DNA from 2 places in the Streptomyces sp. NPDC029836 genome. Region 2 is predicted to be linked to the other one. Evidence: predicted binding sites of a transcription regulator. Region 2 holds the regulator's gene; the other holds the start of a gene.
What was found. Region 2 encodes HspR, which represses chaperone genes until heat shock. Its sites were predicted from a motif close to TTGAGNNNNNNNNNCTCAA; they were not measured.

Region 1: lon (endopeptidase La) is a predicted target of HspR. The motif match lies at 2,377-2,395, and genes of this name have one in related genera.

Annotation. Positions count from the first base shown of each region.
Region 1 covers NZ_JBVHZI010000005.1:449,448-453,858, forward strand. Annotated here, with positions in the region: gene ACZ4XJ_RS18530 (sulfurtransferase) at 259-1,158, shown strand; gene ACZ4XJ_RS18535 (DUF4097 family beta strand repeat-containing protein) at 1,496-2,269, shown strand; gene lon (endopeptidase La) at 2,418-4,411, shown strand, end outside.
Region 2 covers NZ_JBVHZI010000004.1:469,560-473,970, forward strand. Annotated here, with positions in the region: gene grpE (nucleotide exchange factor GrpE) at 1-595, shown strand, start outside; gene dnaJ (molecular chaperone DnaJ) at 635-1,819, shown strand; gene ACZ4XJ_RS15900 (heat shock protein transcriptional repressor HspR) at 1,821-2,273, shown strand; gene ACZ4XJ_RS15905 (helix-turn-helix transcriptional regulator) at 2,406-3,446, opposite strand; gene ACZ4XJ_RS15910 (hypothetical protein) at 3,531-3,866, shown strand; gene ACZ4XJ_RS15915 ((2Fe-2S)-binding protein) at 3,866-4,180, shown strand; gene ACZ4XJ_RS15920 (pyridoxamine 5'-phosphate oxidase family protein) at 4,340-4,411, opposite strand, start outside.

The sequences.
Region 1 (4,411 bases), on a different contig from region 2:
TCGGGGCCCGGTTCGGGGGCGGGGACCCGTCCGGGCGGGGTGGGGGCGCGGGGCACCGGTGCTCGGGGTTGCCGCCGGCCGGTGCGGTCGGCGGTGGTGGCGCCGGGGTGGGGCGGTGTGGGCGGGGGGAGGGGGGCAGGGTGCGGAGACGGCGGAAAACTGCGCGACCGGGCGGGCGTTGGGCGCGAGGATGACCCGGTCATGCCGTGCGGCGGCCCTGTTCCGTCGCCGTGTCCCGCCGAGCCTTCGGAGTTGCCCATGCCGCCGTCAGCGGAACCCGTGCCCACCCCTCCCGCCGCCCGGGCCGGCGTCGACGCGTTGCCCGGGCCCCTCGTCGGGGCGGGATGGGTCGAGGAGCGGCTCGGTGGGAGCGGGCTGGTGCTCCTCGACGCCTCCGTCGGGGCCCACCGGGGAGCGGAGCGTCGGATTCCGGGAGCGCGGCCCTTCGACCTCGACGGTGCCCTGTCCGACCACACCGCCGCCGCCCCGCACACGATGCCCGGTCCCGAGGAGTTCGCCGCGGCGATGCGCGGCCTCGGCGTGGACGACACCGACACCGTGGTCGTCTACGACGGCGCCGGGATCTACTCCAGCGCCCGCGCCTGGTGGATGCTGCGCTCGATGGGCTTCGACCGGGTCGCCGTCCTGGACGGCGGCCTACCCGCCTGGACGGCCGCCGGCCTGCCCGTCGAGGAGACGGCGCCCGCGTACGACGGCCCGCCCGGCTCCTTCACCCCCCGGCCGCGCCCCGGGCTGGTGGTGGACGCCGACACCGTCGCGAAGGCCCTGACCGACCCCGCCGCGACGGTGTTCGACGCCCGCACCCGGGGCCGCTTCGCCGGAACCGCCCCCGAGCCGCGCGCGGGCCTGCGCGGCGGCCACATGCCGGGAGCGGTGAACCTCCCCTTCGGGGAACTCCAGCGCCCCGACGGGCTGATGCTCCCCGAGGCCGAACTCCGCGCCGCCTTCGCGCCGCTGACCGGGAGCGCCGAGCGGCTCTACTTCAGCTGCGGATCCGGGGTCACGGCCTGCGTCCTCGCCCTCGGCGCCTCGCTGGCCGGGTACCGGGACCTGGCGGTGTACGACGGCTCGTGGAGCGAGTGGGGCGACCCCGCCGGTGGCCGCCCGGTGGCACCCGCCACCCCACCGACCGGCTGACCGAGCCCGCGAACGTGCACCCCACCCCCACCCCCGCACCCGAACCCGCCCCCACCGGCCCGAAGCCGTGCGCACCGGCGGTGGCCCCGCCCCTCGGGGACGCGCCCGCCGGCGGATGCGGGGGAGCGCCCCGGCTCCGAGGATGGGAGGCGGTGCGCCCGCTGCCGGGTGTCCGGCGGCGGGGCCGGCCCTGCCTCGGGGACCCCGGCTCCCGGTCCCGGGCCCGCTTCCGAAGCGGCCCGCCATGGTCCCGTCCGCCCCCCGGGGGGATAGCCCCACCCCCGGCCCGGGTACCGGCACCAGCGTGGTGGGCGGGGGCGGTCGACAGACTTGACGCATGGCATCCGACACCGCATCAGCCCTGCTCGCCCGTAAGACGGTCGGCGCCACGGCCGCCGCCGTGCTGCTCCTGCTCGCGGGGTGCTCCCTCGACGACATCGGGGTGAAGACGTCCACCAAGTCCGTCGCCGCCGACGCCACCGTCACCGAGGCGGTCACGGCCGTCGAGGTCGCCGACGGGCGGAGCGGTTCCGTCGAGGTGACGGCCGGCGCCGGGCCCGGGGTCGTCGTCCACCGGACCGTGCACTACCGCGGGGACACCGCGCCCGTGCCGGGGCAGCGGGTGACGGACGGGGTCCTCACCTTCACCACCGGTTGTTCGGAGACCTGCTGGGTCGACTACCGCCTGGAGGTTCCCGCCGCCGCGAAGGTCAAGGTCGGCAGCAGCAGCGGCCGCATCACGGTGACGGGCGTCGCGGCCGCGGAGCTGACCTCGGATTCCGGGGACGTGCGGGCCGATCGGATCGCGGGCCCGTTGAAGGTCCGTACGTCCTCCGGCTCGATCAACGCCGCCGACCTGGCCGGCCCGGAGGCCGACGTCCGCTCCGAATCCGGCGACGCCCGTCTGGGCTTCAGGGCCGTCCCGGTCTCGGTGAGCGCCGTCACCACCTCGGGCGACGTCACGCTGCGCGTCCCGCGTGCCCCGTACCAACTCTCCGGCTCCAGCACCTCCGGCGACCGCGACATCACCCTGCCCCACGCCCCCGCCGCGCCCTCCCGGCTGCGCCTCGAAACGACCTCGGGCGACATCGAGGCCTCCGCCCTGACCTGAGGCTCCGGGGCCGACCCACCGAGCGGGGCAGCGCCCGGACCCGACACCCGGACGTCCGTTCGCCCCCGGCGAACGGGGGGTGGGGAACATTGGGGAGCTCACGTGCATTGAGTCGGCAAAGCTCAAGTTCACTGCCGGAGGGAACATCATGGCTTCGACGTCCGTATCGCTCACCCTGCCCGTGCTGCCGCTGGACGACGAAGTCGTGCTGCCCGGGATGGTCGTTCCGCTGGACCTGTCCGACGCCGAGGTGCGCGCCGCCGTGGAGGCCGCGCAGGCCGCGGCCGGGTCGGGGAGCGGCAAGCCCCGGGTGCTGCTGGTGCCCAGGATCGACGGGACGTACGCGGGCACCGGCGTGCTCGGCACCGTCGAGCAGGTCGGCCGGCTCTCCGACGGGGACCCCGGCGCCCTGATCCGGGGCCGGGGCCGCGTCCGCATCGGCGCCGGGACCACCGGGCCGGGCGCCGCCCTGTGGGTGGAGGGCGAGAGCGTCGACGAGCAGGAGCCCGAGCCGCTGCCCGGCGCCGTCGCCGAACTGGTCACCGAGTACAAGGCGCTCGCCACCAGTTGGCTCAAGAAGCGCGGCGCCTGGCAGGTCGTCGACCGGGTGCAGCAGATCGAGGGCGTCTCCGCGCTCGCCGACAACTCCGGCTACTCGCCGTTCCTGACCGTGGCCCAGAAGGTCGAGCTGTTGGAGACCGTCGACCCGGTCGCCCGGCTCCGCCTCGCCGTCCGCCGGCTCAGCGACCACCTCGCCGAACAGGACGTCGCCGAGTCCATCGCCAAGGACGTGCAGGACGGGGTCGACAAGCAGCAGCGCGAGTTCCTCCTGCGCCGCCAGCTGGACGCGGTCCGCAAGGAACTGCGCGAACTCAACGGGGAGAACGGGGGGAAGGACGGCGAGGAGACCGACGACTACCGGGCCCGCGTCGAGGCCGCCGACCTGCCCGAGAAGGTCCGCGAGGCCGCGCTCAAGGAGGTCGAGAAGCTCGAACGGTCCAGCGACCAGAGCCCGGAGGGCTCCTGGATCCGGACCTGGCTCGACACCGTCCTCGAACTGCCCTGGAACGAGCGCACCGAGGACGCCTACGACATCCGCGGCGCCCGCGCGGTCCTCGACGCCGAGCACGCCGGGCTGAGCGACGTGAAGGACCGCATCACCGAGTACCTCGCCGTGCGCAAGCGCCGCGGCGAGCGCGGCCTGGGCGTCATCGGCGGCCGCCGCGGCGGGGCCGTACTGGCCCTCGTCGGGCCGCCCGGTGTCGGAAAGACCTCGCTCGGCCAGAGCGTCGCGCACGCCATGGGCCGCGAGTTCGTCCGCGTCGCCCTCGGCGGCGTACGGGACGAGGCCGAGATCCGCGGCCACCGCCGGACCTACGTCGGCGCGCTGCCCGGCCGGATCGTCCGCGCCATCAAGGAGGCCGGGTCGATGAACCCCGTCGTCCTCCTCGACGAGATCGACAAGGTCGGCTCCGACTTCCGCGGCGACCCGGCCGCGGCCCTCCTCGAAGTCCTCGACCCGGCGCAGAACCACACCTTCCGCGACCACTACCTGGAGGTGGAACTGGACCTGAGCGACGTGGTCTTCCTGGCCACCGCCAACGTCCTGGAGGCCGTCCCGGAGGCGCTGGCCGACCGGATGGAAATCGTCCGCCTCGACGGGTACACCGAGGACGAGAAGGTCGTCATCGCCCGCGACCACCTCCTGCCCCGCCAGCTGGAGCGGGCCGGACTCGCCGCCGACGAGGTCGCCCTGGAGGACGCGGCGCTGCGCCGGCTCGCCGGCGAGTACACCCGCGAGGCGGGCGTGCGCACCCTGGAGCGGTCCCTGGCCCGGCTGCTGCGCAAGGTGGCCGCCCAGAACGAACTGGGGGAGCGGGACCTGCCGCTCACCGTGGGCCCCGACGACCTGCGGGGGCTCATCGGGTGGCCGCACCACGTCCCCGAGTCCGCGCAGGACCCGGCCGAGCGGCGCACCGCCGTACCCGGCGTGGCCACCGGCCTCGCCGTGACCGGGGCCGGCGGGGACGTGCTGTTCGTCGAGGCCTCGCTCGCCGACCCCGAGACCGGGGCCGCCGGGCTCACCCTGACCGGCCAGCTCGGCGACGTCATGAAGGAATCGGCGCAGATCGCGCTCAGCTT
Region 2 (4,411 bases):
GTCGAAGGCCGCGGCCTCCTCCGAGGAGGAGGCCGCGGCCCCGGCCGGGGACTCCGCAGCAGCTGACGTGGCCCTGCTGGCGCAGCTGGACCAGGCCCGTACGGCGCTCTCCGAGCGCACCGCGGACCTCCAGCGGCTCCAGGCCGAGTACCAGAACTACCGCCGTCGCGTGGAGCGGGACCGGATCGCCGTCAAGGAGATCGCGGTCGCGTCCCTCCTGACGGAGCTCCTCCCGACCCTGGACGACATCGGTCGGGCGCGGGAGCACGGCGAACTGGTCGGCGGCTTCAAGTCGGTGTCCGAATCGCTGGAGAGCGCCGCCGCCAAGATGGGGTTGCAGCAGTTCGGCAAGGAGGGCGAGCCCTTCGACCCGACGATCCACGAGGCCCTGATGCACTCGTACGCGCCGGACGTCACCGAGGACACCTGCGTGGCGATCCTGCAGCCGGGCTACCGGATCGGCGAGCGGACGATCCGCCCCGCGCGGGTCGCGGTCGCCGAGCCCCAGCCGGGCGCGGCACCCGCGGGCAAGTCCGAGTCCGCCGACGGCGACACGCCGTCCGACAAGGACACGGATGCCCCCGACAAGGGCTGACGTCCACCATGTAGGGAACCGAGAGGAGGGCCACCGGGGATGAGCACGAAGGACTTCGTCGAGAAGGACTACTACAAGGTCCTCGGTGTCCCGAAGGACGCGACCGAGGCCGAGATCAAGAAGGCGTACCGGAAGCTCGCACGCGAGTTCCACCCGGACGCCAACAAGGGCGACACCTCGGCCGAGGAGCGCTTCAAGGAGATCTCCGAGGCGAACGACATCCTCGGGGACGCCAAGAAGCGCAAGGAGTACGACGAGGCCCGCGCGCTGTTCGGGAACGGGGGCTTCCGCCCCGGTCCCGGCGGCGCCGGCGGTTCGTTCAACTTCGACCTCGGTGACCTCTTCGGAGGTCAGCAGCCGCAGGGGGGTCCGGGCGGCGGCTTCGGCGGCGGCCTGGGCGACGTCTTCGGCGGCCTGTTCAACCGCGGCACCGGCCAGGGTCCGGGCACCCGTACCCAGCCGCGCCGCGGCCAGGACATCGAGTCGGAGGTCACGCTCTCCTTCACGGAGGCCGTGGACGGCGCGACCGTCCCGCTGCGGATGTCCTCGCAGTCGCCCTGCAAGGCGTGTTCCGGTACCGGCGACAAGAACGGCACCCCCCGGGTGTGCCCGACCTGCGTCGGCACCGGTCAGGTCTCGCGGGGCAGCGGCGGCGGGTTCTCGCTGACCGACCCCTGCGCGGACTGCAAGGGCCGCGGTCTCATCGCGGAGACCCCCTGCGACGTCTGCAAGGGCAGCGGGCGCGCCCGCAGCTCGCGGACGATGCAGGTCAGGATCCCGGCGGGCGTCTTCGACGGCCAGCGGATCCGGCTGCGCGGCAAGGGCACCCCGGGCGAGCGCGGCGGTCCGGCGGGCGACCTCTACGTGGTGGTCCACGTCGACGGTCACCCGGTGTTCGGCCGCAAGGACGACAACCTCACGGTGACCGTCCCGGTGACCTTCGCGGAGGCCGCCCTCGGCGCCGAGATCAAGGTGCCGACCCTGAACGGTCCGGCGGTCACCCTGAAACTCCCCCCGGGCACGCCCGGCGGTCGTACGATGCGGGCCCGCGGCAAGGGCGCGGTCCGCAAGGACGGCACTCGCGGCGACCTCCTCGTCACGGTGGAGGTCACGGTCCCGACGGAGTTGTCCGACAAGGCCCGCGAGGCCCTGGAGATGTATCGCGACGCGACGGATCCCGAGGACCCGCGCGCCGAGCTGTTCGAGTCGGTGAAGGGAGCATGAGATGGACGGCCGCCGAAGGATCCATTACCAGCTGACCGACGACACCCCGGTCTACGTGATCTCGGTGGCCGCCCAGCTCTCGGGCCTGCATCCGCAGACCCTCCGCCAGTACGACCGCCTCGGCCTGGTCTCCCCGGACCGTACGGCCGGCCGCGGCCGGCGTTATTCGGCCCGGGACATCGAGCTCCTGCGCACCGTGCAGGCGCTGTCCCAGGACGAGGGCATCAACCTCGCGGGCATCAAGCGGATCATCGAACTGGAGAACCAGGTGGCCGCGCTCCAGCAGCGCGTCGCCGAACTCTCCTCGGCCGTGGACGGGGCGGCCGCCGCCCTCCAGGCCCGCGAGGCCCAGGTGCACGCCTCGTACCGGCGCGACCTGGTCCCGTACCAGGCTCCGCAGCCGGGCAGTGCCCTGGTCGTCTGGCGGCCCGGCCCGAAGCGCCCGCTGAGCTGAACGCCGGGCGCGGCCCGGCCCGCATCCGCGCAAGGCCCCTCCAGGAACGCTCCCGGCGGGGCCTTCCGCGTGCGCCGGGGCATATGCCGTCCCGATGGGCCCCCGGGGTCGGGGAGCGCCGCCCAGGGCCCCTCAGAGCTCCGGCAGCGGGGGCGGCGGCGGGCCCGTCGAGTCGCGCAGGATGCCCGAGCGGGCGATGAGGAAGCCCAGCTGGGCGCGGCTGCCGCTGCCCAGGGCGGTGGCCAGCTTGGCGATGTGCGCGCGGCAGGTCCGTACGTTCATCCCCAGGCGCCGGGCGATCGCCTCGTCCACGTGCCCCTCGACCAGCAACTGCGCGATGGAGCGCTGCACGCCCGAGATGCCGTCGGGCCGGTGCGTGTAGGTAACTTCCTGGCTGAGCGGCACGGCGCGCCGCCACAGCTGCTCGAAGACCTTGATGAGGTAGTCGACCAGTCCGGGGTGGCGCAGTTCCAGGGCGACCCGGCGGTCGTCGCTGACGGGGATGAACGCCACGGTGCGGTCGAACACGATCAGCCGCTCGATGAGTTCTTCGAGGGTGCGGATCTCGACCTTGCCCGTGGAGATGCGGTCCACGTAGGCGAGCGTGCCCTGGCTGTGCCGCGCGGTGTGCTGGTAGAGGGTGCGGATGCTGACCCCGCGGTCGATGAGCGGGGCGTCCCGTTCCAGGGCCTCGGTCAGGGCGTAGGACGGCCGGGCGCCGCCGGGTTGGACCGTCAGCATCTCCGTGTGGCACTCGGCCGTCGCCAGGTCGAGGGCGGCGTTGATCTGGTCGAATCCCTCCAGCACGGTGATCGCGTGCGTGTTGGCGGGGTTCTGCGCACTGATGGTGAGGAACGGCTCGAATGCATCGGTGAGGTCGATCGCGCTGCGCCGACGGTCCTGGATCTCCCGCTCGAGGGGATGCAGGCGCTGGGCGAGGGCGACCGCCGGGGGAACCGCGCGGAGCTGGTTCGCGTCATCCGGGTCGGGGCGCAGCAGAGCGAATTCGAGCAGGCAGGGGATGTTTTCCACCTCACTACGAGGTACCCGGCCGGTGCTCAGTGCCGCCGCGTAAAGTCGAGCCCCCTCGTCGCACATGGATGTGACGGGGTGGGGATGTGTCGGGTTTGTGTCGTTTATGGGCAAATCTCCACCCCCCAGGGTCCTGAACATGCAAGAACATGATGCATCGTCCCTGTGGCCGTAACGTGCCTGAATGAGCCATGGTCTGACGTGCGGGGGAGAGGATTCCATCAAGTGAGGACGAAGCCGACCATGTACAAGAGAATGCTTCGCTCGGCGCTTGCCGTTGTTTTCTCCGCTGTTGCGGTATTTGGGGCAGTCAGCGCCGTCAATGGCGATGCGGGGAACGCACTGGCCAGTGACAGCGGCTGGAATATCGTGCCGAAGGGTAAGTCGGACAGCGGTTGGAACGTCGCGCCGGCCGACAGCGGCTGGAACGCCGCGCCCGCAGGTGAACCCGACAGCGGCTGGAACGACACACCCGCCGGTGAACCCGACAGCGGCTGGAACACCCGGCCCGCCGGAGAGCCGGACAGCGGCTGGAACATCGTGCCCGTGAAGGCGCTCTGATGACCCCCGACGACCGCGACTTCCGCCGCGAGATGGCCTCCGCCTATCGGTCCGGATGGCAGTTCATCGATCTCGCCACCGCCATTCCCCACACCGGCGACTCGTTGATGGTCACCCTGTTCGGCCAGCCGATCGTCGTCGTGCGCGAGGAGGACGAGGACGTCCGTGCCTACCGCTGCCTGCGCCGCCCCCGGGGCGCACCGCAGCCCGTTCGTTGCGAAGTTCGCTACGGCATGGTCTTCGTCAATCTCGATCAGCGCGACCACCAGCTCTTCGAACCCGATATCACCGCCGCCACCCCCCGCAGTGCCTGACGCGATCCCCCCGTCGTTGCAGATCGCCCAGGCGCTTCCCCCACACAACGGCGCCATCGTGGACCTGACCACGATGGCGCCGTTGTGATGTCCGCGTCCAGTGGTTGAACCGGACCATCGGCTGAACCGGACCACCGGTTCAACCGGATCATCGGTCCTTCAGGCCCGGCCCATGGCCCGGTCGAGGGTGATCTCCATGACGACCCGGTCGGGGTTGGGCGAGGGGACCCT